3 regions of the Rhizobium sp. BT04 genome follow, and region 3 is predicted to be linked to each of the others. Evidence: predicted binding sites of a transcription regulator. Region 3 holds the regulator's gene; each other region holds the start of a gene.
The links. The regulator LexA, encoded in region 3, represses DNA repair genes until DNA is damaged. The targets are predictions, from matches to a motif close to TGTTCNNNNTGTGTTCNG.

Region 1 (9,679 bases), 1.0 Mb from region 3:
CTCCTCGCAGGCCTTCAGAAGATCCGCCTTCTGCCATTTCAGCGTCTCGGTAGAGATGAGGCGGCGCACCTCGCCGCGATTGGCGACGCGGGCCCTGTTGGTGGAAAAGCGTTCGTCGCCTGACATCGCCACCAGGCCGAGGATGGCGCAGAGGCGGCGGAACTGGCCGTCGTTTCCGACCGCGAGGATGAGGTAACCGTCAGCCGCCGGCACGACCTCATAGGGCGAGATATTGGGATGGGCATTGCCGAGGCGGGTCGGTGCTGAGCCGGAGACCAGGTAGTTCATGTTCTGATTGGCGAGGACTGCCGATTGCACGTCGAGCAGGGCCATATCGATGAGCTGGCCTTCGCCTGTTTTCAGCGCGTGGATCAGGGCTGCCTCGATTGCCGAGACGGCATAAATGCCGGTGAAGATATCGGCGATCGCGACGCCCGCCTTCATCGGCTGGCCGTCAGGCTCGCCGGTGATCGACATGAAGCCGGATATGCCCTGGACGATATAGTCGTAGCCGGCGAGGCCGGCATAAGGGCCGGTCTGGCCGAAGCCGGTGATCGAGCAATAGACGAGCTTCGGGTTCACCTTCCGCAGGCTGTCGTAATCGAGTCCATATTTGACGAGGCCGCCGAGCTTGAAGTTCTCGATCACCACATCGGCGGTGGCGACGAGCCGGCGGACGAGATCCTGGCCTTCCTCGCTCTTTAGGTCGGCGGTGATGGAGCGTTTGCCGCGATTGGCGGCGTGATAATAGGCGGCCGAGAGATTTTCGCCATCGGCGCCTTCGACGAAGGGCGGCCCCCATTGGCGGGTATCGTCGCCGCCATCGGGATTTTCGACCTTGATGACGTCGGCGCCGAGATCGGCAAGCATCTGTCCTGCCCAGGGGCCGGCCAGCACGCGGGCAAGCTCGATCACTCGAATGCGGGCAAGCGGCGGCTTTTTCGTCACGGTTTCCGTCATATTCCTCCGGAAGGCGGTTACGGCGCCAGCGTCGCCTCAGATGTATCGGATACGGGTCTGGATGCAAAGCGGCGCTCGCGCCAGAGGATGTAGAAGCCCGACGCCATGATGATCATGATGCCGAGCCATTTGACCGCATTCGGAAAGTCGCCGAAGACCAGCCAGGCGAAGATTGTCGCCGATACGATCTCGAAATATTGCAGCGGCGCCAGCGTCGAGGCCGGTGCGGCGCGATAGGCATAAACCCCGAAGATACCAGCGATTGCGGCCGTGGCGCCGACGCCGGCGAGATAGAACCAGACATTGCCCTGCGGCATGACGGGATCGAGGAGGTCGGAACCGGTTCCCTCGCCGAAATAGAGCAGGATGGCGCAAAAGAGCAGGCCCCAGATGCCCATCTGGAACTGCATCGCCCAGGGGTCTTCCCTGTGCGAGAGGACGCGGGTCATCAGCACGAAGATTGCGATGCAGAGCGCGCTGAGGACGGGCAGAAGCGCGACATAGCCGACCTCCTCAAAACTCGGCTGGATGATCAGCATCGCTCCGAAGAAGCCGACGCCGCAGGCGGTATAGCGCCGCCAGCCGATTGTTTCCTTCAGGAAGATGCCGCCGAAGATCGTCACGATGATCGGCTCGACGAAGAAGATCGCAATCGCGTCGGCGACCGCCATGTATTTCAGGGTGGTAACGAAGGAGATCATCGAGACGGTGATGATCGCGCCGCGGATGGCATGGAACAGGCTCTGGCTCCAGGAGAAATCGGTAAAGCTGCGCCGCCACAGCACGATCGGCAGCATGCAGAGCGCCTGGATGGCGAAGCGGGCGGCGGTGACCTCGGCGGATGGAATGGTGACGACGGCAAGCTTGGAGAAGATATCGATGAGCGGCGAGACCATCACCGATAGAAACATCAGCGCAAGCCCTGTCGTCACTTCGGAGGGGGACGATACTGTACGGGAGGAGGAGCTGCTCATGATGGAATCCCTATGGCTCAGGCTCTTGCGGCGGCCCCGTCGCACCAGTCCGCAAAGGCCGCGGTCGCCGCATCCGCGCCGATCTCATTCAGCGTTTCGTGCCGCATGTCCTGATATATCTGAGTGCTGATACGAGAGAAGCCTTGGGCTTTCAAATGGTTTGACAGCCAGCGGATAGCTTTTCCACGCTCTGTGGCGGGATCCTCTCCGCCGCCGACCAGATGGATCGGCATATCACGGGGCACTCGGTCGAGATGGGATTTCTGCGGCGCGCGAAACGTCAGTTCGAAGAGATCGAGCCAGAGCGAGACCGAGGCATCGAAGCCGCAGAGCGGATCGGCGATATATTTATCGACTTCACCGGGTAGGCGCGACAACCAGTCGAACTCGGTGCGGCGGCCCGGGATCGCATTTCCCCAGGCGCCGAAGGTCAGCTTCGGCAACAGGCCGCTCGGCACGTCGGAGCCCTTCAGCATGCGCTCGGCAAGCAGGATTGCCTGGGCGGCGCGGCCGGCAAGGCCGACGGCGAAATTCGAATTCCAGACGGCGACGGCATCGAAATCGGCCGGCGCCGTGACGGATGCATTGAGGGCGATCAGGCCGCCCATCGAATGGCCGAAGAGGATCACCGGCAGGCCGGGATGGCGGGCGGCGGCATGGCCGCGCATGGCAAGGACGTCACCGATCACCTTTTCGACGCCACCTCGTTGGGCGAAGCGGCCGATCGGCGCGTCGGCTGCGGTGGTTTCGCCGTGCCCGCGATGATCATGGGCATAGACGTGATAGCCGCGCGCCGCCATCGTCTCGGCAAAGGCGCGATAGCGTTTCGAATGTTCGGCAAGACCGTGCGATATCAACAGGATGCCGCGGGCCGCGCCTGTGGCTTCGGCATGGTGATAGGCGAGCGACGCCCCGGGCACGGCGAGCCTCTGCGTTTCAGAAAACATGTCGGTCCTCCTTGCCGCAACAGACCAGATCACCGCCCAAAAGCAACATCGGTTCCGGGGTTATCCGATAACAAATTGCATTGCTGTTGCGATTCAGGGTTGCGGGCTTGCGATCTTCGTGCTTATTTGTTCCTGTATTGTTCTTTTTTGGGGGTTGAAATGAGCAGCATGCAGTTGCGTACCTTGACGTTCGCCGTGTCGATGGTTCTTGCCGGCGCCGCCGTGGCGCAGGAGGCCGGCGGGCGCACCCGTTTTATTCTTGCGGCAAGCTGGCAGCCCGCCTTTTGCCAGACGAACCAGAAGAAGGCAGAATGCGCCAGCCAGACCGGCGAGCGCCCCGATGCGACGAATTTTTCGCTGCACGGGCTCTGGCCGATGCGGCAGGATTATTGCGGCGTGAGTGCCGAGCAGAAGGCCGCCGACAAGGACGGCAACTGGACCACATTGCCGGAGGTCACGCTTTCGGCCGAGACGAAGGCGGCGCTCGCAAAAGCCATGCCCGGCACGCAATCCGGCCTGGAACGGCATGAATGGACAAAGCACGGCACCTGCACGAAAATGAGCGCCGAGGACTATTTCGGCGTCGGCGTGCATCTCCTCGGCGCACTCAACACGTCGGCCGTGCGCGATCTCTTTGCCGCCAATATCGGCAAGCCTGTTAAAGCCGAGGCGATCAAGGCGGCTTTCGACAAGAGCTTCGGGCCGGGTGCCGGTGACCGCGTCAAGATGAGCTGCCGGCGGGCGGGCAATGTCAAGATGGTCAGCGGGTTGACGATCGGGCTTTCGGAGGCCGCCGGAGCGGCGTCGGCGAAAAGTGCTGGCCTTGCCGATCTGATCCAGGGGGCGGGGAAAACCTCCTTCGGCTGCGACGAGGGCGTCGTCGACGCTGCGGGCTTTTGACCGGAAATCCTGAGTAAACCGGGTTTCGGCGTTGCCCGCAGGCGCTGTTTCGCCTACATAGCGGCACGATCGAAGTTTCCCGCCCGGAGCAGCGCAGCATGGCACGTCAGTTCATCTATCATATGTCCGGCCTCAACAAGGCCTATGGCAACAAGAAGATCCTGGAGAATATCCACCTCTCCTTCTACCCCGATGCCAAGATCGGTATCCTCGGACCGAATGGCGCCGGTAAATCCACCGTGCTGCGCATCATTGCCGGACAAGACAAGGAATATACCGGCGAAGCCTGGCTCGCCGAAGGAGCGACGGTCGGCTACCTCGAGCAGGAGCCGCACCTCGATCCCAGCAAGACGGTGTTCGAGAACGTCATGGAAGGCGTTGCCTCGAAGACGGCCGTGCTCGAGCGCTACAATGAACTGATGATGAACTATTCCGACGAGACGGCGGAAGAGGGCGCGAAGCTCCAGGACATCATCGACAGCCAGAACCTCTGGGATCTGGAAAGCCAGGTCGAGATGGCGATGGAAGCCTTGCGCTGCCCGCCGCGCGACGCCGATGTTACCAGCCTGTCCGGTGGTGAGCGCCGCCGGATCGCGCTCTGCCGCCTGCTGCTGTCGCAGCCGGACCTGCTGCTGCTCGACGAACCGACCAACCACCTGGACGCCGAGACGATTGCCTGGCTCGAAAAGCATCTGCGCGACTATCCGGGCGCTGTGATGATGATCACCCACGATCGCTACTTCCTCGACAACGTCACCGGATGGATCCTCGAACTCGACCGCGGCCGTGGCATTCCCTATGAAGGCAACTACTCGGCTTACCTGCTCGCCAAAGCCAAGCGCATGCAGCAGGAAAACCGGGAAGAGGCAGGCCGTCAAAAGGCGATCAGCCGCGAACAGGAATGGATCGCTTCCAGCCCGAAGGCCCGTCAGGCAAAATCCAAGGCGCGTATCAAGTCCTACGAGCAGCTGGTGGAGGCCGCCGAAAAGCAGCGTCCCGGCGACGCGCAGATCATCATCCCGGTCAGCGAGCGCCTGGGACAGGTGGTCATCGAGATGGAGGGCATCACCAAGGGCTTCGAGGGCCGCACGCTGATCAACGACCTGTCGATTAAGCTGCCGCCGGGCGGCATCGTCGGCATCATCGGCCCGAACGGCGCCGGCAAGACGACGCTGTTCAAGATGATCACCGGCCAGGAAAAACCGGACGCGGGATCCGTCCGCATCGGTGAGACGGTCCATCTCGGTTATGTCGACCAGAGCCGCGACGCACTTGACGGCAGCAAGACCGTTTGGGAGGAAATCTCAGGCGGCGCTGAGGTCATCAAGCTCGGCAAGTTCGATATGAACTCCAGGGCCTATTGCGGCGCCTTCAACTTCAAGGGCGGCGATCAGCAGCAGAAGGTCGGCAATCTCTCGGGCGGCCAGCGCAACCGCGTTCACCTTGCCAAGATGCTGAAGGCCGGCGGCAACGTTCTGCTGCTCGACGAACCGACCAACGACCTCGATACGGAAACGCTGGGTGCGCTCGAAAGCGCGCTGGAAGCGTTTGCCGGCTGCGCCATCATCATCAGCCACGATCGCATGTTCCTCGACCGTCTGGCGACGCACATTCTGGCTTTCGAAGGCGAGGGCCATGTGGAATGGTTCGAAGGCAACTTCGAGGATTATGAACAGGACAAGATCCGCCGCCTTGGCCCTGATGCCCTCAACCCGGGCAGCCAGGCGCATAAACGCCTGACGCGCTAATCGCATCTTCTGTCGTGTTGAAAGCCCCGGTTCGGCCGGGGCTTTTTCATGTCTGCGCTGTCGCAATTTGAGCAGGCAATTTCGCTGAAGTGCGAATTGCTGCTTGTCACCGCAATCCAAATCACATAAAGATATCTTTATATCTTGATTGGACCGAAGATGAGCGAACCCTTGAAGCTTGGACTGGATGCGCTGGTGGACGTCTTGAAGGCGGCCGGCGAGCCCACGCGCCTGCGTCTTCTGGCGCTTCTCGACGGCGGCGACCTGACGGTGACCGATCTTACCGAAATTCTCGGCCAATCCCAGCCCCGCATCTCCCGACATCTGAAGCTGCTTGGCGAGGCCGAGCTGATCGAACGCTATCAGGAGGGCGCCTGGGCCTATTTCCGCCTCAAGCAGGACGGCAAGGCGGCCATGCTGGTGCGGGCATTGCTGAAGCATGTCTCCGAGAACGATCCGACCATTCTTCGCGACGGCGAGCGGCTGTCGGCGGTCAAGCGCCAGCGGGCCGAGCGGGCACAGGCCTATTTCAGCCGCAACGCGGCGGAATGGGACGAGCTTCGCCGCCTGCATGCGGCCGACGAGGAAGTCGATGCCGCCGTCATCCGGCTGCTCGGCAGCCAGCCGATCGATTCGCTGCTCGATCTCGGCACCGGCACCGGCCGCATCCTCGAACTGCTTTCCGGGCTCTACCGCCGGGCGATCGGTGTCGATGCCAGCCGCGACATGCTGAGCGTGGCGCGCGCCAATCTCGACAAATCCCGCATCACCAAGGCCACCGTGCGCCATGCCGATATCCTGAACCTGCCGTTCGAGGGCCAGGATTTCGACCTGGTGACGATCCATCAGGTGCTGCATTTCTTCGACCAGCCGGAGATCGCCATCGCGGAAGCGGCGCGCATGCTGCGGCCGGGCGGCCGGCTCGTGGTCATCGACCTTGCGCCGCACACGCTCGAATATCTCCGCGACGAGCATGCGCATGTCCGTCTCGGTTTTTCGCACCAGGCGATATCCGACTGGCTGCACAGGGCCGGGCTCGACGTCGAGCAGGTGGTCGATCTTCATCCGGGTCAGCAAAGCGGGCAGGGGTTGACGGTCACCGTCTGGCTCGCGCGCGATCCCAGGCGCCTCATGGCTTCGCAGACGAGCGAAGGCGCCGAACCTACATTTGCCGGGAGAGTATGACATGGCTTTGAATAACGAGGTACGCGGCCGCAACATCGGGATTTCCTTCGAATTCTTCCCGCCGAAATCGGAGGAGATGGAAGGGCAGCTCTGGGATACCGTCAGCAAGCTGCAGGACTGGGCTCCGGATTTCGTGTCGGTGACCTACGGCGCTGGCGGCACCACCAAGGCGCCGACGCTCACCGCCGTAACACGGTTCCTGTCGCAGACGCCGCTTGCCACCGCCTCGCACCTGACCTGCGTCGGGGCGACTAAGGACGAGACGCATCAGATGATCGAGACCTTCCGTAAGGTCGGCGTGACGCATTTCGTGGCGCTGCGCGGCGATGCGCCCGGCGGCGCCGGCGCGCCCTACCAGCCGCATCCCGGCGGCTATGCCAATGCGGCGGAGTTGGTGGCCGGCCTCAAGGAGATCGGCGATTTCGAGATTTCGGTTTCCGCCTATCCGGAAAAACACCCGGAAAGCCGTGACACGGCTGCCGATATCGAGATGCTGAAGCGCAAGGCCGACAATGGCGCCGACCGGGCGTTGACGCAGTTCTTCTTCGACAACGACAATTTCGAGCGTTATCTGGAGCGGGTGCGCGCTGCCGGTATCTCGATCCCGATCGTGCCCGGCATCATGCCGATCCAGAATCTGACGCAGCTGAAGCGTTTCGCAGGCGCCTGCGGCACCATCATTCCGGCCTTCCTGGATGAGCGCTTCGCCGGCTTCGACGACAAGCCCGAGGAGCGGGCGAAGGTCGCAGCCGATGTCGCCGCCGAGCAGATCGAGGATCTCGTCCGGCGCGGCCTGAACGAGTTCCATCTCTATACGATGAACCGCGCGCCGCTGGTTTCCGCCGTGCTCGACAATCTCGGTCTCTCCCGCCGGGCGCCAAAGAGCGCGGGCGCGGCCGCCTGATCTTTCCACCTTAAAAGGGAAAAGCGCATGTCGGGCGGGGACATGCGCTTTTTCATTGGCGGATTGATCAGGGGAGTTCAGGTACTACCAGTCATTCCGTCTTCGTGTTGGCCGGCTCAGATGAAGAGCATGGACAAGACGAAAGCAAACGCTGCACTGACCAACAGAACATTCAAGGATTGCGTGAGTCCCATGTCTGTCTCCTCGCGTTAACCGGCCGATAATATGTCTGAAATATGTCGGTTGGGAAGAAGATTCTATGCTGCGCTGCAGAAGAGTGCGGTGGATAAGTCAAGTGGCATTTCGGCAAGTTTTTGAAATAAAACGATTATATTCCATAAATTTTTGTTCACAGATTTTAACATGCCGTTAAATTCGGCGACTGTGCATTTACCTATGCGCCCAAAACATGGCGAGCCCGCAACCGGTTGAAATTATAGGGAATCCGCAACCGGCTTTCAGGTGGTGCGGCTCAACAGGCGATAGATGCGGCCGTCAAGAATGACGAGGCCGAACCCGATCAGCGCCATACCGATAAATTCGCCGAGTGCGAGCCTTTCGCCGAGGAAAAGCGCGCCGAGAAGGATGGCGCTCGGCGGCACCAGCAGGGTGACGAGGGAGGCGTTAGTGGCGCCGGCGGCCGCCATGATGCGGAAATAGAGGATGTAGCCGAAGGCGGTCGACAGCAGCGCCAGCGCCAGAATGGCAAGCAGGACATCGAGCGACGGTGCGGCAAGCTTCCAGGGGCGATCTGACAGCAGCGACAGCGGCAGCGCAATCAGCGAGGAGGCGGTCAACTGGCCGGCAGCGGTGACCGGGGCGGGAACATTCCTGAAGCGTTTGCCGTAGGTGGCGGCGAAACCATAAGAGATGGCGGCAAGCACCGGCAGAAGCAGCGCCCAGAGCGGCGCCTCGCCACCGGCCGAGATGCCAGGTCCGATCAGCACGATCGTTCCGGCCAGGCCAACAAGGCAGCCGCCGATCTTTGCCGCGGACAGCTTCTCGTCGGAGGTGAAATAATTGGCGATGAGCACGGTCCATATCGGCGTCGTCGCATTCAGGATCGCCGCGAGGCCGGCGCCGATGCGGGTTTGGCCGAAGAAAATCAGCGCATGCGGCAGGGCATTGTTGATCAGGCCGAGGATGAGGAATTCGCGCCAGCGGCGCCAGAGGATCGAATAGAAGTCGAAACGGCCGGCGATATAGATATGCAGCGCCAGCGCTGCGAGCAGCAGCCTAAAAAAGACCAGCGTCAGCGGCGGCACGTGCTGGACGGCGATGCGGGCAAAGAAGAAGGAGCCGCCCCAGATCAGGCCGAGCAGGACCAGCAGGCCCCAGGTCCAGGCATTCATTCTGCTGTCCACGCCGATTCCTCCACCGCAAGCCGCATGCTCGCCGTATCGTCTTGTCGAAACCGGCGTCGGCTCCTGATCCCTATGTTGAGGGCAGGCCGCGGTCAGCGCCACCCGTTTCTTGCGAAGCGGGCGGCGGCGAGGTCTTCGCGGCGATCAGAGAGCGTTGAGCAGGGCAGGCGTCGCCCAGCCGTCAGCGGGGATGCCGAGGCGTTGCTGTTCCTTCTGGATCGCGACGCGTGTGCCGGAGCCGAGGATGCCGTCGATCTCGCCGACGTCATGGCCAAGCGACTGCAGCTTGGTCTGCAGCGTCTTCATCTGTTCGTTGGCGAGCCCTTGTTCCGGCATGCCCTTCAGATAGGTCGGGGCACCGGAAAGGCGCGTTCCGAAATAGGCGGCCGATGTCGTGTAGATGAACGACTTGTTCCATTCGAGATAGATCTTGAAATTGGGATAAGCGATGAAGGCCGGTCCCATGCGGCCCTGCGGCAGGACCAGGTCGCCTTCGAGGTTGCCGAAGGCGGTATTGCCGTCGCGCGGCTTCACGCCGAGCGCGAACCAATCGCTAGCCTTCATCGTGCCGCCGAGGCCGGATTTCTCCCAGGGCAGGTTATCGGGCAGGGTCACTTCCTGCAGCCAGGGCTGACCGCGCTCGAAGCCGAGATGCTGGATGAATTTTGCTGCCGTCAGGATGGCGTCCGGGCCGCTC
Region 2 (9,679 bases), 140 kb from region 3:
CAGCCGATGCCATTCCGGCATCCGGCGCTCCCCGAAAGACCACATCCATGCTGATCGTGCTTGTTGCACTTGCCGTCGTTTCCTCCCTCGCCGCCGAGATGGCCTATGGCTATTTCGCCGATCGCTACGAGGTGACCTGGGTGCGGCCGGAGCTTGCCGAGCATGGGGCCATCGTGCGCGCCCAAGGCCGGCTGCGCGAAAACCGAGCTTCGAATCTGAACGCCAGATGAACGAGACATTCAAGGAGGCTTCAGATCGGCGTTGGTAAACACCCCCTCAACATCCGGCGGAACCATTTTAAAACGGATGCGTTCATTCAACCGACCCATAGATGCGATTAGCGCGGCAGGAAGGACTACAAATGCCCGGCAAGATTACGATGATTAACGTGCTCTGGATGGTAATGATCACGGGCATGCTGACCGCAACTGTCGCTCTCTATGATCAGAAGGTCGATACCTCAAAGGTTTATGGTCCCTATGCTTCGGCCCGGACGGCCGTACTGGGCCAGTACTGAGGGGCGAAAACGCAACTCCCCAGGAAAGGAATGCCTATGTTCACGATCTTGACAGTGCTCACGGCCCTTATCAGCGTCATGTTCATCGTGTCTGTGACCTCGACGATTTCAGCGCTCCGGCGCGAAGGTGAAGAGGTGAAGGCACTGAATGAAAAACATAGAGCGTTCTGACATTCCTCTCTTCCCACCCTTGAGCGGCACCCTTCCGTCGCCAGGGTCATTCAAAGCCGGATGCACGAAGCGTCCGGCTTTTTCTTTGGATAGAGCTGTCCTCGGGCGTAAAAAGAAAGGGCGGCTCGAAGCCGCCCCTTTCATTTGATCATTCCTCGGTGGACCCGGCCGGATCGCCATCGGCGACCGGGCCCTCGCCGGTCGCACCTTCGTCGGCGGCTGTGGCGCCTTCGACAGCCTCCTCCGTCTCGTCCTCCTCCGGCTCGCTGATGCGCTCGACCGAGACGACCTTTTCGTCCTTGTGCGTCGAGAAGATGGTGACGCCCTTGGTGGCGCGGCTGGCGATGCGGATGCCGCCGACCGGCACGCGAATCAGCTGGCCGCCATCGGAAACCAGCATGATCTGGTCGCCGTCATCGACGGGGAAGGCCGCGACCAGTTCGCCGATCTCGCCAGTTTTCGACGTGTCGGTGGCGCGGATGCCCTTGCCGCCGCGGCCGGAAATGCGGAAGTCGTAGGACGACGAACGCTTGCCGAAGCCCTTTTCCGAGACTGTCAGCACGAATTGTTCGCGTGCCCTCAACTCTTCGTAGCGCTCGTCGGAGAGCTGCCCCTCCTCGGTGACTTCTTCACCGACCAGCGCGATGTCCTCTTCGTCCACGCCCGTCGCCCGACGTTCGGCGGCGGAGCGCTTGAGGTAGGCGGCGCGCTCCCACGGCTCGGCATCGACATGACCGACGATCGTCATCGAGATGATGCGGTCGCCATCGCCGAGATTGATGCCGCGCACGCCGATCGAGTTGCGGCCGGCAAAGACGCGAACGTCGTCGACGGAGAAGCGGATGCACTGGCCGAGCGCCGTTGTCAAAAGCACGTCGTCATTCTCGGTGCAGGTCTCGACGGAGAGGATTTCGTCGCCCTCCTCCTCGAGCTTCATGGCGATCTTGCCGTTGCGGTTGACCTGGACGAAGTCCGACAGCTTGTTGCGGCGAACCGTGCCGCGCGTGGTCGAGAACATGACGTCGAGATTGTCCCAGCTCGCCTCGTCCTCAGGCAAGGGCAGGATGGTGGTGATGCGCTCGCCGGGTTCGAGCGGCAGCATGTTGATGAGCGCCTTGCCGCGTGAGGTCGGCGTGCCGATCGGCAGGCGCCAGACCTTCTCCTTGTAGACGATGCCGCGCGAGGAGAAGAACAGAACCGGCGTATGGGTATTGACAACGAATAGCCGGCTAACAAAATCCTCGTCGCGGGTGGTCATGCCGGAGCGACCCTTGCCGCCGCGGCGCTGGGCGCGGTAGGTGGTCAGCGGCACGCGCTTGATGTAACCGAGATGCGAGACGGTGACGACCATGTCCTCGCGGGCGATGAGATCCTCGTCGTCCATTTCGAGGCCGCCATCGACAATCTCGGTGCGGCGCGGCGTGCCGAATTCGTCGCGGACGGCGATGAGCTCGTCCTTGACGATGGTCTGGATGCGGACGCGCGAGGAGAGAATATCGAGGTAATCCTTGATCTCTTCGCCGATTTTGTTGAGTTCGTCGCCGATTTCGTCGCGGCCGAGGGCCGTCAGGCGGGCAAGGCGCAGTTCGAGGATAGCGCGGGCCTGCTCTTCGGACAGATTGTAGGTCAGGTCCTCATTGATGCGGTGGCGCGGATCATCGATCAGACGGATCAGGCTCTCGACATCTTCGGCCGGCCAGCGGCGGGTCATCAGCTCTTCGCGGGCCGACTGCGGATCGGGCGCCTGGCGGATGACGCGGATGACTTCGTCGATATTGGCGACGGCAATGGCCAGACCAACCAACACATGGGCACGGTCACGCGCCTTGCGCAGCAGGAATTTCGTTCTCCGGCTAACAACCTCCTCGCGGAAAGAGACGAAAGCACGCAGCATGTCGAGCAGCGCCAGCTGCTCGGGCTTGCCGCCGTTCAGCGCCACCATGTTGCAGCCGAAGGAGGTCTGCAGCGGCGTGTAACGATAGAGCTGGTTGAGAATCACCTCGGCATTGGCGTCGCGCTTCAGCTCGACGACGACGCGATAACCCTGGCGGTCGGATTCGTCGCGCAGGTCGGAGATGCCCTCGATGCGCTTGTCGCGCACCAGCTCGGCCATCTTCTCGATCATCGTCGCCTTGTTCACCTGGTAGGGAATCTCGGTGATGATGATCTGCTCGCGATCACCGCGCATCGGCTCGATGGCGGCGACGCCGCGCATGATGACCGAACCGCGGCCGGTCTCGTAAGCCGAGCGGATGCCGGCACGCCCGAGGATCTTCGCACCCGTCGGGAAATCGGGGCCGGGAATGATCTGCATCAGTTCCGGCAGCTCGATGGCCGGATCGTTAATCAGCGCGATGCAGCCGTCGATGACTTCAGAAAGATTGTGCGGCGGAATGTTGGTCGCCATGCCGACGGCGATGCCGCCGGCGCCGTTGACGAGCAGGTTCGGGAACTTGGCGGGCACCACCACCGGCTCGGAGAGCGTGCCGTCGTAGTTGTCGCGGAAATCGACAGTCTCCTTGTCGAGATCATCGAGCAGCGAATGGGCAGCCTTTTCCAGACGGCATTCGGTGTAACGTTCAGCCGCCGGCGGATCGCCATCGACCGAGCCGAAATTGCCCTGGCCGTCGATCAGCGGCAGCCGCAGCGACCAAGGCTGGGCCATACGGGCGAGCGCATCATAGATCGCGGTATTGCCGTGCGGGTGGTATTTACCCATCACGTCACCGGTGACGCGGGCGCATTTGACGTATTTCTTGTTCCAGTCGATGCCGAGCTCGGACATGCCGTAGAGGATGCGCCGGTGCACGGGCTTCAGGCCGTCGCGCACGTCGGGCAGCGCGCGGCTGACGATGACGCTCATGGCGTAATCGAGATACGACCGCTGCATTTCCTCCATGATGGAGATGGGCTCGATGCCTGGCGGGAGCTTCCCGCCGCCGGGGGGTGTTTGCTCAGTCAAAACAGATCACGATCTCTTCTAGAATCACTTGAAGATTTATAGCGGAAAGCCTGTTCCCACGCCAATTTCTGAGCGCGTTTTGAACAGGCTTTTGCGGCTTAAAGAGGGTAAAACATACAAGCTGGGCGGCCGGACCGGACAAATCTATCGCGGGGCGGCCGCGGGATATTTGCCAAATCGGAATCCCCGCTTCACAATCATAAAAACCACCTGTCCATATGGGGTTTCGGAGAGACGATGGCAAGCGCCGACCAATTGATCAACGCCTTCACGACGCTGCTCGTCACCATCGATCCGCCGGGGCTTGCACCGATCTTCCTGGGGCTGACGGCGGGCATGAGCCGGGCCGAGCGCACGCAGGTGGCGCTACGCGGCTCGACCATCGCCTTTATCATCCTCGCCGTCTTCGCCCTGTTCGGCGCCGGCGTGCTCGGCGTGCTTGGGATCTCGATCGGCGCCTTCCGCATCGCCGGCGGGCTGCTGCTCTTCTGGATCGCCTTCGAGATGGTGTTCGAGAGGCGGCAGGAACGCAAGGAGAAGGCCACCGAGGCGGCTGTCACCAAGGATCATATCGAAAATATCGCCGTCTTTCCCCTCGCATTGCCGCTGATTGCCGGTCCGGGTGCGATCTCGGCGACGATCCTGCTGGCCGGGACGCTGGCGACCTCCGTCGGAAAAGCGCAGCTGATCGCCGTCATCGCCGCCAATCTGTTGCTGACACTGCTGATGCTGCTGATCGCCGACAGGCTCGACCGTTTCCTCGGCGTCACCGGCCGGGCGATCCTGACGCGCCTCCTCGGCGTCATCCTCGCCGCGCTTGCGGTGCAATTCGTCGTCGACGGCGCGAAAGCGGCGCTCAATCTCATCAGCGCGACGCCGCACTGAAAATGGCGGCATCAGCCGCGAGATCAAAAAAAAGCATGATGCCGTCAACGGCATCATGCTCTCAGGTCTTTCAAGCCATGAAACGCGGTCGATCAGAACGGGATGTCGTCGTCGAGATCGCGCGAGAAGTTGCCGCCGCCACCGCCACGGCTTGGCGATGAAGAGGGAGCTGGGGCGCCGTAGTCGTCGCCATAATCATTGTTGCTGCTGCCGCCACGGCCGCCGCTCGCCCCGCCGCCATCGCCGCGGCCGTCGAGCATGGTCAGCGTCGAGCTGAAGCCCTGCAGCACCACTTCCGTCGAATAGCGGTCCTGGCCCTGCTGGTCTTGCCACTTGCGGGTCTGCAGCTGGCCTTCGATATAGAGCTTGGCGCCCTTCTTCACATATTGCTCGACGACCTTGCAGAGGCCCTCGTTGAAGACGACGACAGTGTGCCATTCGGTCTTTTCACGGCGCTCGCCGGAATTTCGGTCGCGCCAGGTCTCCGAGGTCGCGATACGAAGATTGGCGATCGGCCGGCCATCCTGAGTACGGCGGATTTCGGGGTCTGCACCCACGTTTCCAACCAGAATTACCTTGTTCACGCTACCAGCCATGCTTCTCACCCTGCCTGCCGCCCTGCCCGGCGGCGTTTCAATCGATCGGCGCACCTTAAACCATCACGGACCGCCGATGCGCATGGGCGGCATTTAATCCACATGTTTATCCATCAGAAAGCCGCATGCATCCATCAGGAATTTTGTTCTTTCTTTGTTCTAGTTTATCCCTATGATCCTGTCAACAGAATCGAAAACCTTCAGTGTTGCCGACATTCAGCCTCGACTCGCCGGTCGGCATCACTAAATAAGGGCTGTTATCCCAAAGGACCAAAGCTGAGACGATGAGCGAACTGAAGACGATCTCCATCCGCGGCGCGCGCGAGCATAATCTCAAAGGCATCGATCTCGATCTGCCGCGCAACAAGCTGATCGTCATGACCGGGCTTTCGGGTTCCGGCAAATCCTCGCTTGCCTTCGACACCATCTATGCCGAGGGCCAGCGCCGTTATGTCGAGAGCCTGTCGGCCTATGCCCGGCAGTTCCTCGAAATGATGCAGAAGCCCGATGTCGACCAGATCGATGGACTGTCGCCCGCGATCTCGATCGAGCAGAAGACCACCTCGCGCAATCCGCGCTCGACGGTCGGTACCGTCACCGAGATCTACGACTATATGCGCCTGCTCTTTGCCCGCGTCGGCGTTCCCTATTCGCCGGCGACCGGCCTGCCGATCGAGAGCCAGACGGTCAGCCAGATGGTCGACCGCGTCCTCGATTTCGGCGAAGGCACCCGTCTTTATATTCTTGCGCCGCTCGTGCGCGGCCGTAAGGGCGAATACAAGAAGGAACTCGCCGAGCTGATGAAGAAGGGCTTCCAGCGCGTCAAGGTCGACGGTCAGTTCTACGAGATCGCCGAGGCGCCGGTGCTCGACAAGAAATACAAGCACGACATCGACGTGGTGGTCGACCGCATCGTCGTGCGCCCGGATGTCTCGGCCCGCCTGGCGGACAGCCTGGAGACCTGCCTGAAGCTCGCCGACGGGCTGGCGATCGCCGAATTCGCCGACAAGCCGCTGCCGCCCGAAGAGACGTCGGCCGGCGGGTCGGCCAACAAGTCGCTGAACGAGACGCATGAGCGGGTGCTGTTTTCGGAGAAATTCGCCTGCCCGGTTTCCGGCTTCACCATACCCGAGATCGAGCCGCGGCTGTTTTCCTTCAACAATCCCTTCGGCGCCTGCCCGACCTGCGACGGCCTCGGCGCCCAGCAGAAGATCGATCCGGATTTGATCGTGCCCGAGCCCGAGCGGACGCTGCGCGACGGGGCGATCGCGCCCTGGGCGAAGTCGACCTCGCCCTATTACAATCAGACGCTGGAAGCGCTCGGCAAACATTACGGCTTCAAGCTCGGCACCCGCTGGAATGATCTGTCCGACGAGGCCAAGGACGTCATCCTCAACGGCACCGACGACAAGATCGAATTCCATTACGCCGACGGCGCCCGCTCCTATACGACGCAGAAGAATTTCGAGGGCATCATCACCAATCTCGAGCGCCGCTGGAAGGAGACGGATTCCGCCTGGGCGCGTGAGGATATCGAGCGCTTCATGTCGGCCGCTCCCTGCCCTTCCTGCAACGGCTTCCGCCTGAAGCCGGAGGCCTTGGCGGTGAAGATCGACACGCTGCATATCGGTGAAGTCACCGGCATGTCGATCCGCGTCGCCCGCGACTGGTTCGAGACGCTGCCGGCCAGCTTCAACGCCAAGCAGAACGAGATTGCGGTGCGCATCCTCAAGGAGATCCGCGACCGACTGCGCTTCCTCAACGATGTCGGCCTGGAATATCTCAGCCTGTCGCGCAATTCCGGCACGCTGTCGGGCGGCGAAAGCCAGCGCATCCGGCTTGCCTCGCAGATCGGTTCGGGACTGACCGGCGTGCTCTATGTGCTCGACGAACCGTCGATCGGCCTGCATCAGCGCGACAATGCCCGGCTGCTCGACACGCTGAAACACCTGCGCGACATCGGCAACACGGTCATCGTCGTCGAACATGACGAGGACGCGATCATGACGGCCGACGACGTGGTCGATATCGGCCCGGCCGCCGGCATTCACGGCGGCCAGGTCATCGCCCATGGTACGCCGCAGGATATCATGGACAATCCGCAGTCGCTGACCGGCAAATATCTCTCGGGTGAACTCGGCGTGCCGGTTCCCCATGAGCGCCGCAAGCAGAAGAAGGGCCGCGAGATCAAGGTGGTCGGCGCACGCGGCAACAATCTGAAGAATGTCACGGCGTCGATCCCGCTCGGCGTGTTCACGGCGGTGACCGGTGTTTCCGGCGGCGGCAAATCCACTTTCCTGATCGAGACACTCTATAAATCGGCAGCGCGCCGCGTCATGGGCGCGCGTGAAAACCCGGCCGATCACGACCGCATCGACGGCTTCGAGCATATCGACAAGGTGATCGACATCGACCAGTCGCCGATCGGCCGCACACCGCGCTCCAATCCGGCGACCTATACCGGCGCCTTCACGCCGATCCGCGACTGGTTCGCCGGTCTGCCGGAAGCCAAGGCGCGCGGCTACCAGCCGGGCCGCTTCTCCTTCAACGTCAAGGGCGGACGCTGCGAGGCCTGCCAGGGCGACGGCGTCATCAAGATCGAGATGCACTTCCTGCCCGATGTCTACGTCACCTGCGATGTCTGCCACGGCAAGCGCTATAACAGAGAGACGCTCGACGTCACCTTCAAGCAGAAGTCGATCGCCGACGTCCTCGACATGACGGTGGAGGAAGGCGTCGATTTCTTCGCGGCGGTGCCTGCCGTACGCGACAAGCTGCAATCGCTGAAGGATGTCGGCCTCGGTTATATCAAGGTCGGCCAGCAGGCGAATACGCTTTCGGGCGGCGAGGCGCAGCGCGTCAAGCTCGCCAAGGAGCTGTCGAAACGCTCGACGGGACGCACGCTCTATATTCTCGACGAACCGACGACCGGCCTGCATTTCCACGACGTCGCCAAGCTGCTCGAAATGCTGCACGAACTGGTCAACCAGGGCAATTCGGTGGTGGTGATCGAGCACAATCTCGAAGTCATCAAGACGGCTGACTGGGTGCTCGATTTCGGCCCCGAGGGCGGCGACGGCGGCGGCGAGATCGTGGCTGTCGGCACGCCTGAAACAATCGTCAAGGAGAAGCGCTCCTATACCGGCCATTTCCTCAAGGAATTGCTGGAGCGGCGGCCGGCGAAGAAGGCGGTTGCGGCGGAATGACGATGAGGCCAGCGTCGCCCGATGATCTGCAAACGATCGCGACGCTGACAGCAGCCGCCTATCGGCCCTATACCGAACTCCTCGGCGCTCCGCCGATCCCGGTGACGGAGGATTACGCGCCGCGGATCGACCGCGGCGAGATCTGGCTGCGCGAGATCGGCGGCGAAACGGCTGGCCTCGTGGTCATCGAGAAGCATTCCGATCACTTGATGCTCTTCAGCATCGCGGTCTCGCCGGCCTTTCAGGGCGGCGGGCATGGGCTCTCGATGCTGCGCTGGCTGGAAGGCAAGGCGCGGGAATGGGCAGCTCCGGAAATCCGGCTCTATACGAATGCGCTTATGGAACGGAATATCGCGCTCTATCGCGCCTTCGGGTTTCAGGAAACGGGTCGCCGGCCGAACCCTTATCGGCCAGGCTGGACGCTCGTCGACATGGTGAAAGAGATCGACGCGGCCTGAGCGGCTGCCAATGAGGAGGACGACATGACGAAATCCGGCACTATCCGCACCGGCATCGGCGGCTGGACCTTCGAGCCCTGGCGCGGGCATTTCTTTCCCGATGACCTGAAGCAGAAGGACGAGCTGAATTATGCCAGCCGCCAGTTGAAGGTCATCGAGGTCAACGGCACCTATTACAGCACGCAAAAGCCTGCGGTCTTCGCCAAATGGGCGGCCGATGTGCCCGAAGGCTTCATCTTCTCGCTGAAGGCGACGCGTTTCGTCACCAACCGGCGGGTGCTTGCCGAAGCCGGTGAATCGATGGAGCGGTTCCTGTCGTCGGGCATCAGCGAACTCGGCAATCATCTCGGGCCGCTGCTCTGGCAGTTCGCGCCGACGAAGAAGTTCGACCCGGACGATTTCGAGGCCTTCCTGAAGCTGCTGCCGGCAAAACAGGACGGGCTGGCGCTTCGCCACGTGGTCGAGGTGCGCCACGATTCCTTCAAAGTGCCGGAATTCGTGGCGCTGCTGGCGAAATACGGGGTGGCGCCTGTTTGTGCCGAACATTTCGAATATCCGATGATTGCCGACGTCACGGCCGATTTCGTCTATGCCAGGCTGCAGAAGGGCTCGGACGATATTGCGACCTGCTATCCGGATAAGGACCTGAAGGCCTGGGCAAACCGGCTGGAGACCTGGGCCGAGGGCAAGATCCCGGACGACCTGCCGCTGATCGATGCAGATCGCAAAGTGAAGGTTGAACCGCGCGACGTCTTCGCCTTCATGATCCACGAGGGCAAGGTCAATGCGCCGCACGGGGCTATCGCCCTGCAGCAGGCGCTGGCGAAATAGGCCGGGCTGACTTTCGCGGAAGATCAGAATCGGCGGCGCGACGCTAGAGCATC
Region 3 (9,679 bases):
GACCGGTCTTCTTGACCGATTCGATGATCGTCGGAAGATCCATCGGGCGGATGGTGCGAAGGTCGATCAGTTCGACGTCGATACCGATCTTCTCGAGTTCGGCAACCGCCTTGGTCGCATAGGTCATGCCGATGCCGAAGGAGACGACCGTGGCGTCCTTGCCCGAACGATGGATGCGGGCCTTGCCGATCGGCAGGACGAAATTGTCGAGCTTCGGCACGTCGAAGTGCTGACCGTAGAGAATTTCGTTTTCGAGGAAGATGACCGGGTTCGGATCGCGGATCGCCGCCTTCAGCAGGCCCTTGGCGTCGGAGGCCGTGTAGGGCATGACGACTTTCAGGCCGGGGATGGCGCTGTACCAGGCCGCATAGTCCTGGCTGTGCTGGGCGCCGACGCGGGCAGCCGCACCGTTCGGGCCGCGGAAGACGATCGGAGCACCCATCTGGCCGCCGGACATATAGAGCGTCTTGGCGGCCGAGTTGATGATGTGGTCGATCGCCTGCATGGCGAAGTTGAAGGTCATGAATTCGACGATCGGGCGAAGGCCTGCCATCGCGGCGCCGACACCGACGCCGGCAAAGCCGTGCTCGGTGATCGGCGTGTCGATGACACGGCGGGGGCCGAATTCCTGCAGCAGGCCTTGCGTGACCTTGTAGGCGCCCTGGTACTCGGCAACTTCCTCGCCCATGACGAAGACGTCTTCGCTGGCGCGCATTTCTTCGGCCATGGCGTCGCGCAGCGCTTCGCGCACGGTCGTCGACACCATTTCGGTGCCGGCCGGGATTTCGGGATCGTTCGGAACGACGGCCTTCGGCTCGGCCGGAAGCGGTGCGGAGGCGGAACCGGTATTGGTCGGCTTCTCTTCCTGGGCAACAGCGGGCGCTGCCGCGGCGGCCGGCTTAGCGGCGGAAATGTCCGAAGCGGATTCGCCGTCCTGCAGCAGCACGGCGATCTTGGTGTTGACCTTGACACCTTCGGTGCCGGCATCGACGAGCAGCTTGCCGATGATCCCTTCATCGACGGCTTCGACTTCCATCGTCGCCTTGTCGGTTTCGATTTCGGCAATCACGTCGCCGGAGGTGACTTTGTCACCTTCCTGCTTCAGCCATTTGGACAGCGTGCCTTCTTCCATCGTCGGAGAGAGGGCGGGCATGAGGATATCGATAGGCATGGGTTCCCTCCCCGATTAGAGCAGAATGTCGGTATAGAGCTCGGATGCATCCGGCTCCGGATCGGCCTGGGCGAAATCGGCGCTGTCGGCGACGATGTCGCGGACATCCTTGTCGATCGCCTTCAGATCGTCTTCGGAAGCCCAACCCTTTTCGATGAGGCGCGCCTTGACCTGTTCGATCGGATCCTGCTCGGAGCGCATCTTCTGCACTTCCTCCTTGGAGCGATACTTCGCCGGATCGGACATGGAGTGACCGCGATAGCGATAGGTCAGCATTTCCAAGATGATCGGGCCCTTGCCGGAGCGGCAATGTTCGAGCGCCTCGTCGGCCGCGGCCTTGACGGCGCGAACATCCATGCCGTCGACCTGAATTCCGGGGATGCCGAAGCCGGAGCCGCGCAGCGAGTAGTTCGACTGCGCCGTCGCGCGGGCGGTCGAGGTGCCCATGGCGTAACGGTTGTTCTCGACGATATAGACGATCGGCAGCTTCCAGAGAGCCGCCATGTTGAAGCTCTCGTAGACCTGGCCCTGGTTGGCGGCGCCGTCGCCGAAATAGGCGATGGAGACATTGCCGTTGCCGCGGTAGCGGTTTGCAAAGGCAAGACCCGTTCCGAGCGAAACCTGGGCGCCGACGATGCCGTGACCGCCGTAGAAATGCTTTTCTTTCGAGAACATGTGCATCGAGCCGCCCTTCCCGTGGGAATAGCCGCTGCGGCGCCCGGTCAGTTCCGCCATGACGCCGCGCGCTTCCATGCCGGTTGCCAGCATGTGGCCGTGGTCGCGATAGGCGGTGATGACCTGGTCGCCTTCCTTCTGCGCCATCTGCATGCCGACGACGACAGCTTCCTGACCGATGTAGAGGTGGCAAAAGCCGCCGATGAAGCCCATGCCGTAAAGCTGACCGGCCTTCTCCTCGAAGCGGCGGATCAGCAGCATTTCGCGATAGGCCTTAAGCTCCTCATCGCGATCGAAGTCGGCCACAGGGCCTCCATTCGATGCCTTGGCTGCCGGTTTTGCTGCAGTTTTGCGGCTGGAAACGGTCGCGGTCTTTCGCGGCGCCATTCAACCCTCCCTATGGGTTTGTCGTTTCTCGGTGGCGCGTACCATAGGGAAGAAACATGACCACAGCAATGCCATAATTGCATGGCTCGTATTCGGCACTAAATTATTGATAAAACAGAGAAAAATACAATTAACCCAATTCAGGTTAATTGGAATAATGATTGAATATGACGATCTCGTCGGCGCGCGACATATTGAGCTGATAGCGCGCTTTTTCGTCCAGCATATCCTTGTCGAGCGAACCGTCACTCAGCAGCGCGACCTGATTTTCCAGATGTTCGCGCTTCGCCTTCAAGATCGCAAGCTCTTTTTCGCGTGCGACACGCTGATGCTCGAACGTTTCCGTCGCGCGCAGGCCGTAATCGCCATGAATGCAATGATAACCGAAATAGGAAAGGAAGGCGACCGTCATGGCCGGAATGACGAAGCGGCCGAGCTTTCTCTTCTTATGATGCTTTGTCCACATACACGCATGCTCTTGAACGCATTACCAATTCGTTCAATCTACCGCGCAGAGATTAACCGTTCGTTGACTCTAAAGAAGCGCAACAAAAAACCCGCGCCGGGAGGGCGCGGGTCGAGCATTGCCAATCAGATCAGCCGCGGATGATCGAACGGCCGGCATACTGGGCCTGGGGGCCGAGACCTTCTTCGATGCGGATCAGTTGGTTGTACTTGGCAAGGCGGTCGGAACGCGACAGCGAGCCGGTCTTGATCTGACCGCAGTTGGTGGCGACCGCGAGATCGGCGATGGTCGAATCTTCGGTTTCACCGGAGCGGTGCGACATGACGGCGGTGTAGGCTGCCTTGTGCGCCGTGTTGACGGCGTCAAGGGTCTCCGTCAGCGAGCCGATCTGGTTGACCTTGACGAGGATCGAATTGGCGACGCCCATGCGGATGCCGTCGCGAAGACGGGCGGAATTGGTGACGAAGAGATCGTCGCCGACGAGCTGGGTCTTCTTGCCGGCCAGGTCGGTCAGCGTCTTCCAGCCGTCCCAGTCGTCTTCGGCCATGCCGTCCTCGATCGAGATGATCGGATATTTGGCGGCGAGTTCGGCCAGATATTCGGCCATGGCGCCCGATTCGAGCGTGCGGCCTTCACCTTCGAGAACGTATTTGCCGTCCTTGAAGAATTCCGTCGAGGCGCAATCGAGGCCGAGGTAGATGTCCTCACCCGGCCTGTAGCCGGCTTTCTCGACCGACTTGACGATGAAGTCGAGGGCTTCCGAAGCGCTCTTCAGGCCCGGTGCGAAACCGCCTTCGTCGCCGACATTGGTGTTGTGGCCCTGTGCGGCAAGTTCCTTGCGGAGCGTATGGAAGACTTCCGAGCCCATGCGCACGGCTTCGGCGATCGTGTCGGCGCCGACCGGCAGGATCATGAACTCCTGGAAATCGATCGGGTTGTCGGCATGGGCGCCGCCGTTGATGATGTTCATCATCGGCACCGGCAGGAGGCTGGCGGAAGCGCCGCCGACATAACGGTAAAGCGGCAGGCCGGAGGCCTGGGCGGCAGCCTTGGCGACGGCGAGCGAGACGCCGAGGATGGCGTTGGCGCCGAGGCGCGACTTGTTCGGCGTGCCGTCCAGCTCGATCATGATGTTGTCGATCTGGATCTGGTTTTCGGCGTCGATGCCGCCGATCGCGTCGAAGATCTCGGTGTTGGCGGCATCGACCGCCTTCTGGACGCCCTTGCCGAGGTAGCGCTTGCCGCCGTCGCGCAGCTCGACCGCCTCATGCGCGCCCGTCGAGGCACCCGAGGGAACGGCCGCGCGGCCCATGCTGCCGTCTTCGAGATAGACATCGACTTCGACGGTGGGGTTGCCACGGCTATCGAGAATCTCGCGGGCGATGATATCGGTGATTGCAGTCATGGGTTCTTCCTGCTCGGTGGGTGATAAGTCGTTCGAAGCCTGTCATAATCGAAGGCGTGCAAATTACAATGGCGCAGTTTTCCGCCTTCGAACCAGCTTGTCCGATCTCGCCTACAGCACGATCATGTCAGGCTGTTGAACGTCAGGCCTTGGCGACCGCGTCGAAGGCGAGCAGCTTTTCCAGAAGCCGCGGCATGTCCTTGAGATAGACCATGTTCGGGCCATCGGAAGGCGCATTGTCCGGGTCCTGATGGGTTTCGACGAAGACGCCGGCAATGCCGGTCGCTACCGCTGCACGCGCCAGCGTTTCCACGAATTCCCGTTGACCGCCGGAGGAATCCCCCTGCCCGCCCGGCTGCGCCACGGAATGTGTGGCATCGAAAACAACGGGGGCGCCCATCGCTGCCATGATCGGCAACGAACGCATATCGGAAACCAGAGTGTTGTAACCGAAGGAGGCGCCGCGCTCGCACAGCAGCACGTTCGGATTGCCGCTGGCGTTGAGCTTCTTCAGGACGTTCTTCATATCCCAGGGAGCGAGGAACTGGCCCTTCTTGACGTTGACGACGCGGCCGGTCTTGGCGGCGGCGATGAGAAGATCGGTCTGGCGGCAGAGAAAGGCTGGAATCTGCAGCACATCGATCACCTCTGCCACTTCGGCGCATTGCTCGGCGGTATGGACATCGGTCAGGACGGGAAAGCCGAATTCCTTCTTCAGGTCGGCAAAGACCTCCATACCCTTTTCAATCCCGATGCCGCGTTCGGCCGAAAGCGAAGTGCGGTTCGCCTTGTCGAACGAGCTCTTATAGACGAGGCCGATGCCGAGCTTTTCGCAAAGCTCCTTCAGCGTGCCGGCGACCATGAAGGCGTGGTCGCGGCTCTCCATCTGGCAGGGGCCGGCAATCAGCGACAGGCGGCCGGCATTTGAAAAGGTGACCTGGCCCTGGCCTTCGCCGATCTTGACTTCGGAATTCGTATCGGTGCTCATCGTGTTTCCTCGAAGGCGAAGAGCGTGCCCTGCCCGGGCGCGGGCTTCACCAGAATGCGATTGTTCTTGCGCGTATACGTCACTCCGTTAGCAGCCAAATGCGCTTCTGTCACGGCAAGATCGGCGACAGCAAAGAGGATTGCCCGGCCGCGCAGGCCGCGGTCGGCGGATGAGACGGCGATCTCGAAATAGGCCTCCAGCCCTTCCGGCGTCATCAGGCTGATTCTCGCATTCGACGCGGCGATATTGACGCCGAAACCGGTTTTCTCGATTGCCGGCTGCGCCGCGACGAGGCTGACGAAGGCGCCGAATGCGGCGGCATCAGGCGCGCAAAGCGCAACCTCGGTTATGCCGATGACGCCATTGGCATGTTTCTCCAGCGCACCACGGTCAGCCGGGAGCGGGTTGATGCGCTGACAGGTGAAGAGGAAGAAATCAGGCGCCCGCAGATCGCTGGCGAAAGCCAATTTGAAGCTGCCGACGCTCTCGGAACCATCCGGCATCATCATCGGCCGGCTGAACTCCAGCATCTCGCCGGCGCTCGATCCCTTGCTGGCGAAATTCTTATGATCACGGGCAGAATCTTCGGTGGCGAAGACGATTGCCGAAAGCCCCTCCTCGCCGCAGCGGAAACGGAAAGCCTGGTTGCGGGCGGTGAAGACATTGCCTTGCCGCGCCGACGTCTCGCTCTCGGCGATGCTCGCAACCCCGAGCGGCTCCAGATAGGTCTTGTCGGCAAAAAAGACGCAGGCATTTTCCGTTCCGAAGGGATGGCGCGCCTCGGCGGCAACGGTAAAGCCGAGCTTGCCGAGCCTTTCGCGCGCCAGATCGATATTGACGACGGGCAGCACGACGTGATCCAGCGGATGCGGTTTGGCGGAATGCGCGTTCATGATATCCCCTCTCGTGGCAAAGCAGAGATGTGTGAGAGTGCCACCCAAGGCAAGACTTGTCCGCCAATCCGGCGAACGAAAATAAAAATCTCAACGAGTTGGCGGCAAGTTTTACGGAAATTTAGCCACTTGCGGAACACATATGGAACATATAGTGTCTGTTCTGGATTTGTTTCAATCAGGGGTCTGACGTCGATGCTCACGCGCAAACAACAGGAGCTTCTCCTTTTCATTCATGAGCGCATGAAGGAGTCCGGCGTTCCGCCGTCTTTCGACGAAATGAAGGATGCCCTCGATCTTGCCTCGAAGTCCGGCATTCATCGCCTGATTACAGCGCTCGAAGAACGCGGCTTCATTCGCCGCCTACCGAACCGGGCCCGGGCACTCGAGGTCATCAAGCTTCCGGAGGCCTACAGCCCCAGCATCCAGCCACGGCGGGGCTTTTCGCCGAGCGTCATCGAAGGCAGCCTCGGCAAGCCCCAGCCGGTCGCCGCTCCCGCTCCTGCCAAACCTGTCGCCGATAACGGCAACTCGGTCTCCGTGCCTGTTATGGGCCGGATCGCCGCCGGCGTGCCGATCTCGGCGATCCAGAACAATACCCACGACATCGTCGTTCCCGCCGACATGCTCGGCTCCGGTGAACATTATGCGCTCGAGGTCAAGGGCGATTCGATGATCGATGCCGGCATCTTCGACGGCGACACCGTGATCATCCGCAACGGCAGCACCGCAAGTCCCGGCGACATCGTCGTTGCCCTCGTCGATGACGAGGAAGCGACGCTGAAGCGCTTCCGCCGCAAAGGCGCCTCGATCGCGCTGGAGGCCGCCAACCCGGCATACGAGACCCGGATCTTCGGGCCGGACCGCGTCAAGGTACAGGGCAAGCTCGTCGGCCTCATTCGCCGCTATCACTGACACCAGACAGGCCGGATTCGGCAAAACTGTTGCTGCGCCAGTCATAGGCGCGATGGCGCATCCATGGCCGCGACAGGGTCTCGAATGCGCTCACGACCTCCAGGCCGGCATCGGTGAAGCGCAACTCCACGGAGCCTGTCCTGCGCAGCGTCTCGCCGGTAAAGAGCGTCCCACCAGAGCGGCAGCTGTTGAAACGCAGGCGGACCGATGTCACGACGATATCGGCCGCATCGCAGGCCGGACCGAGATAGGCGGCATTGTCGATGACGGTGACGATATGGCCATTGCCGAGCCTTGATGTGCACCAGGCCTTCTTGACGCAGGAAAAACGGTTTGCGTCGCCGCCCGCGGCCGCCGCCTGCATCGCCGTCCTCGCTTCGTTCTGCTGATCGCGGGAGAGCCTGACGCGGCGGTCTTCTCCTTCCGGCGGGATAGCGGGACCATCCAGCATCTTCGGCGCTGCATGCGTCGGCAGGACCAGCGCTCGCTGCCACTGGTCGAAGATGAAATCCGGCGGGTTTTCACGGTTGGAAGCGATCGCCGCGACCGCGACGACCGCAACCAGACTACCATCCTCCGAAATCACCAGGTCCGGCGGCCGGGGAACCGGCAGAAGCAGCAGGATAAGAGTCGCGACTGATATGATCGATGTGCCGACATGGCGCAGCCGGGTGCGCAGCAGCGTCAGCAGCAGAAAGCCTGCCACGGCAACAGCGAAATACCAGGCGGGCAAGCGGCCGATGCCGATATCACCGCCCCAGCCGGACACCGTCTTGGCGACCGCAATCACCAGATCGAGGCCGAATCCGACCACCTCCCAGAGGGGAGCGTCCAGACCGAAAGGCATGAGCAACATCGCCAGCAGCCCGGCCGGCATGACGATGAAGGAAATGATCGGCATCGTCGCGAGGTTTGCCGGCAGGCCGTAAGCGGTCAGGCGATGAAAATGCTCGATCGAAAACAGCGCGGTGGAAAAACCGCCGATCAGCGAGGTCAGAAAGACGCCGCCGAAGAAACCGGCGACGGCGACCACCGGCCTGACGATCGGCAGTTTCAGCAAGGCGTTTTCCCGGACACGCCGATCCTTCCACAGCTGATAACCCGATACCAAAGCCAATGTCGCGGCAAAGGACATTTGAAAGCTCGGGCCCAAGACTTCGGAGGGTGAAATGGCGATGATGACCAACGCGGAGAGAACGACATTGCGCAGGCTGATCGATGGCCGATCGAAGAACACGGCAACCAGCATGATGGCCATCATGATAAAGGCGCGTTCGGCCGAGACCCCGAAACCGGAGATCAGGAAATAGGCGGTGACGGCGATGAGCGCGCCGGCGGCGGCGATCTTCTTGGTCGGATAGGCCTGGGCGACGCCGGGAAAGAGGCTGAGCAGCATCCGGAAACCGACGAAGAAGATGCCGGCCGACAACGCCATATTGAGGCCCGAGATCGCAACGATATGGGCAAGGCCGGACTGGCGCAGCGCCTCCGTCGTCGCATTCGAGATGGCGCGCCGCTCATCCGTCACCAGAGCAGCGGCAAAAGCGCCCGTGTCGCCGGGCAGGATCGATCGTATGCGGTCGCCGATGCCGCTGCGCAGCCGGTAGAGCCATTCGAGCAGAGCGTCCGACGTCGACCTGGCAGCCTGCGGGCCTGCCTGCACGTCGACTTTCTCAGGCGCGCCATAGAAGAAACCATTGGCGCCGATGCCATCGAAATAAGCACCGAATGAGAAGTCGTTGAGCGCAGGAAGTGCGGGGCCTGCCGGTGGCGTCAGCCGTGCCCTGCCGGTGATAATGTCGCCGATCTCGAAAGGCGCGTCGGCGCCACGGACGATTGCGGTTATGCGTCCCGGCGGCCGCTTCAACTCCGGCGCCTCCGTGCCCGCGACGGCAAGAATGTAGCGCCAGCGCCCGCGGCCGTCGCCTTCCCGCCGTTCGACACGGCCCGTCACCGTCGTCGTCACGGATGAATCGAGGATGACGGTCGAAGCCCGCCAGCTCTCGAACTCAGCCGAGAGCATGCCGCAGGCGAAAAGTGCAAGCGCAGCGAACGTCGCCCGCAATGCCGGCCGGCTGCGGCCGGTCAGGAAAACCGCGGCCGCCGGCACCAGCAGGCAAAGCAGCGATGCAACGAGGGGAAAATCCGATGCGGCGAGAAACCAGACGGCCGAGCCGGCGCCGAGGAAGACCGGCGAGAACAGCAGCAGACGGCCATGATCGGCTTCCTCGGCCAGCATGCAGGCCCCGGCACGCAGCGATTGCATGGCTGCGGCCGGCAGCCGGTGGCGCAACGGCACTGCCGACTGTGTCCTTGCCGGTCGCGTCACCACGACAGACGCAGCAAAATCCGGCTGATCGGCGACGCCGGTGCCCGCTTCCGGCCGCAATTCGACTGTCGTCAATTCCTGCATATGCCGCCCAAGGTCACCCGCACTGGCGGCCAGAATGCAACCTTCAATCAAAACGAGCAAGAATAATCGATTGAAATATGAGGGGAAATCGCGAGCGCCAAAAGACCAGTCGAATCATTGGCTTCCGCTATGCGTGCGGCTCATCGCTGCAGTGCCTAAAAGGTGATGCCGCAATGCACAAAATGCCATCGGGGTAACTTGGCATTAGCTTCGCGATCATATAGCTATCGGTGAGGACGCTTAACCCCTATGGCGCTTTTGTGGCGCCACCGCCAGTTCGGAGGATCAGCATGACGGATCAAAGCGCAACAATAAAAATCGGTGACAAATCAGTCGACCTCGCTGTCAAAAGCGGCACGATCGGCC

Region 1: a site for LexA is predicted at 3,009-3,026, ahead of QMO82_RS15990 (ribonuclease). Genes of this name have one in related genera too.
Region 2: a site for LexA is predicted at 5,276-5,293, ahead of uvrA (excinuclease ABC subunit UvrA). Genes of this name have one in related genera too.

Annotation. Positions count from the first base shown of each region.
Region 1 covers NZ_CP125652.1:1,506,613-1,516,291, reverse strand. The annotation lists gene QMO82_RS16005 (CaiB/BaiF CoA-transferase family protein) at 1-960, opposite strand, end outside; gene QMO82_RS16000 (DMT family transporter) at 978-1,934, opposite strand; gene QMO82_RS15995 (alpha/beta fold hydrolase) at 1,952-2,881, opposite strand; gene QMO82_RS15990 (ribonuclease) at 3,041-3,781, shown strand; gene ettA (energy-dependent translational throttle protein EttA) at 3,880-5,529, shown strand; gene QMO82_RS15980 (metalloregulator ArsR/SmtB family transcription factor) at 5,689-6,714, shown strand; gene metF (methylenetetrahydrofolate reductase [NAD(P)H]) at 6,716-7,618, shown strand; gene QMO82_RS15970 (DMT family transporter) at 8,077-8,982, opposite strand; gene QMO82_RS15965 (lytic murein transglycosylase) at 9,127-9,679, opposite strand, start outside.
Region 2 covers NZ_CP125652.1:628,214-637,892, reverse strand. The annotation lists gene QMO82_RS11680 (hypothetical protein) at 1-230, shown strand, start outside; gene QMO82_RS11675 (hypothetical protein) at 362-517, shown strand; gene QMO82_RS11670 (hypothetical protein) at 554-688, shown strand; gene gyrA (DNA gyrase subunit A) at 837-3,650, opposite strand; gene QMO82_RS11660 (MarC family protein) at 3,888-4,535, shown strand; gene QMO82_RS11655 (single-stranded DNA-binding protein) at 4,628-5,131, opposite strand; gene uvrA (excinuclease ABC subunit UvrA) at 5,416-8,337, shown strand; gene QMO82_RS11645 (GNAT family N-acetyltransferase) at 8,334-8,795, shown strand; gene QMO82_RS11640 (DUF72 domain-containing protein) at 8,820-9,626, shown strand.
Region 3 covers NZ_CP125652.1:487,788-497,466, reverse strand. The annotation lists gene QMO82_RS10980 (pyruvate dehydrogenase complex E1 component subunit beta) at 1-1,171, opposite strand, end outside; gene pdhA (pyruvate dehydrogenase (acetyl-transferring) E1 component subunit alpha) at 1,187-2,233, opposite strand; gene QMO82_RS10970 (septum formation initiator family protein) at 2,379-2,699, opposite strand; gene eno (phosphopyruvate hydratase) at 2,830-4,104, opposite strand; gene kdsA (3-deoxy-8-phosphooctulonate synthase) at 4,247-5,092, opposite strand; gene QMO82_RS10955 (VOC family protein) at 5,089-5,985, opposite strand; gene lexA (transcriptional repressor LexA) at 6,181-6,900, shown strand; gene QMO82_RS10945 (ComEC/Rec2 family competence protein) at 6,881-9,313, opposite strand; gene gltA (citrate synthase) at 9,604-9,679, shown strand, end outside.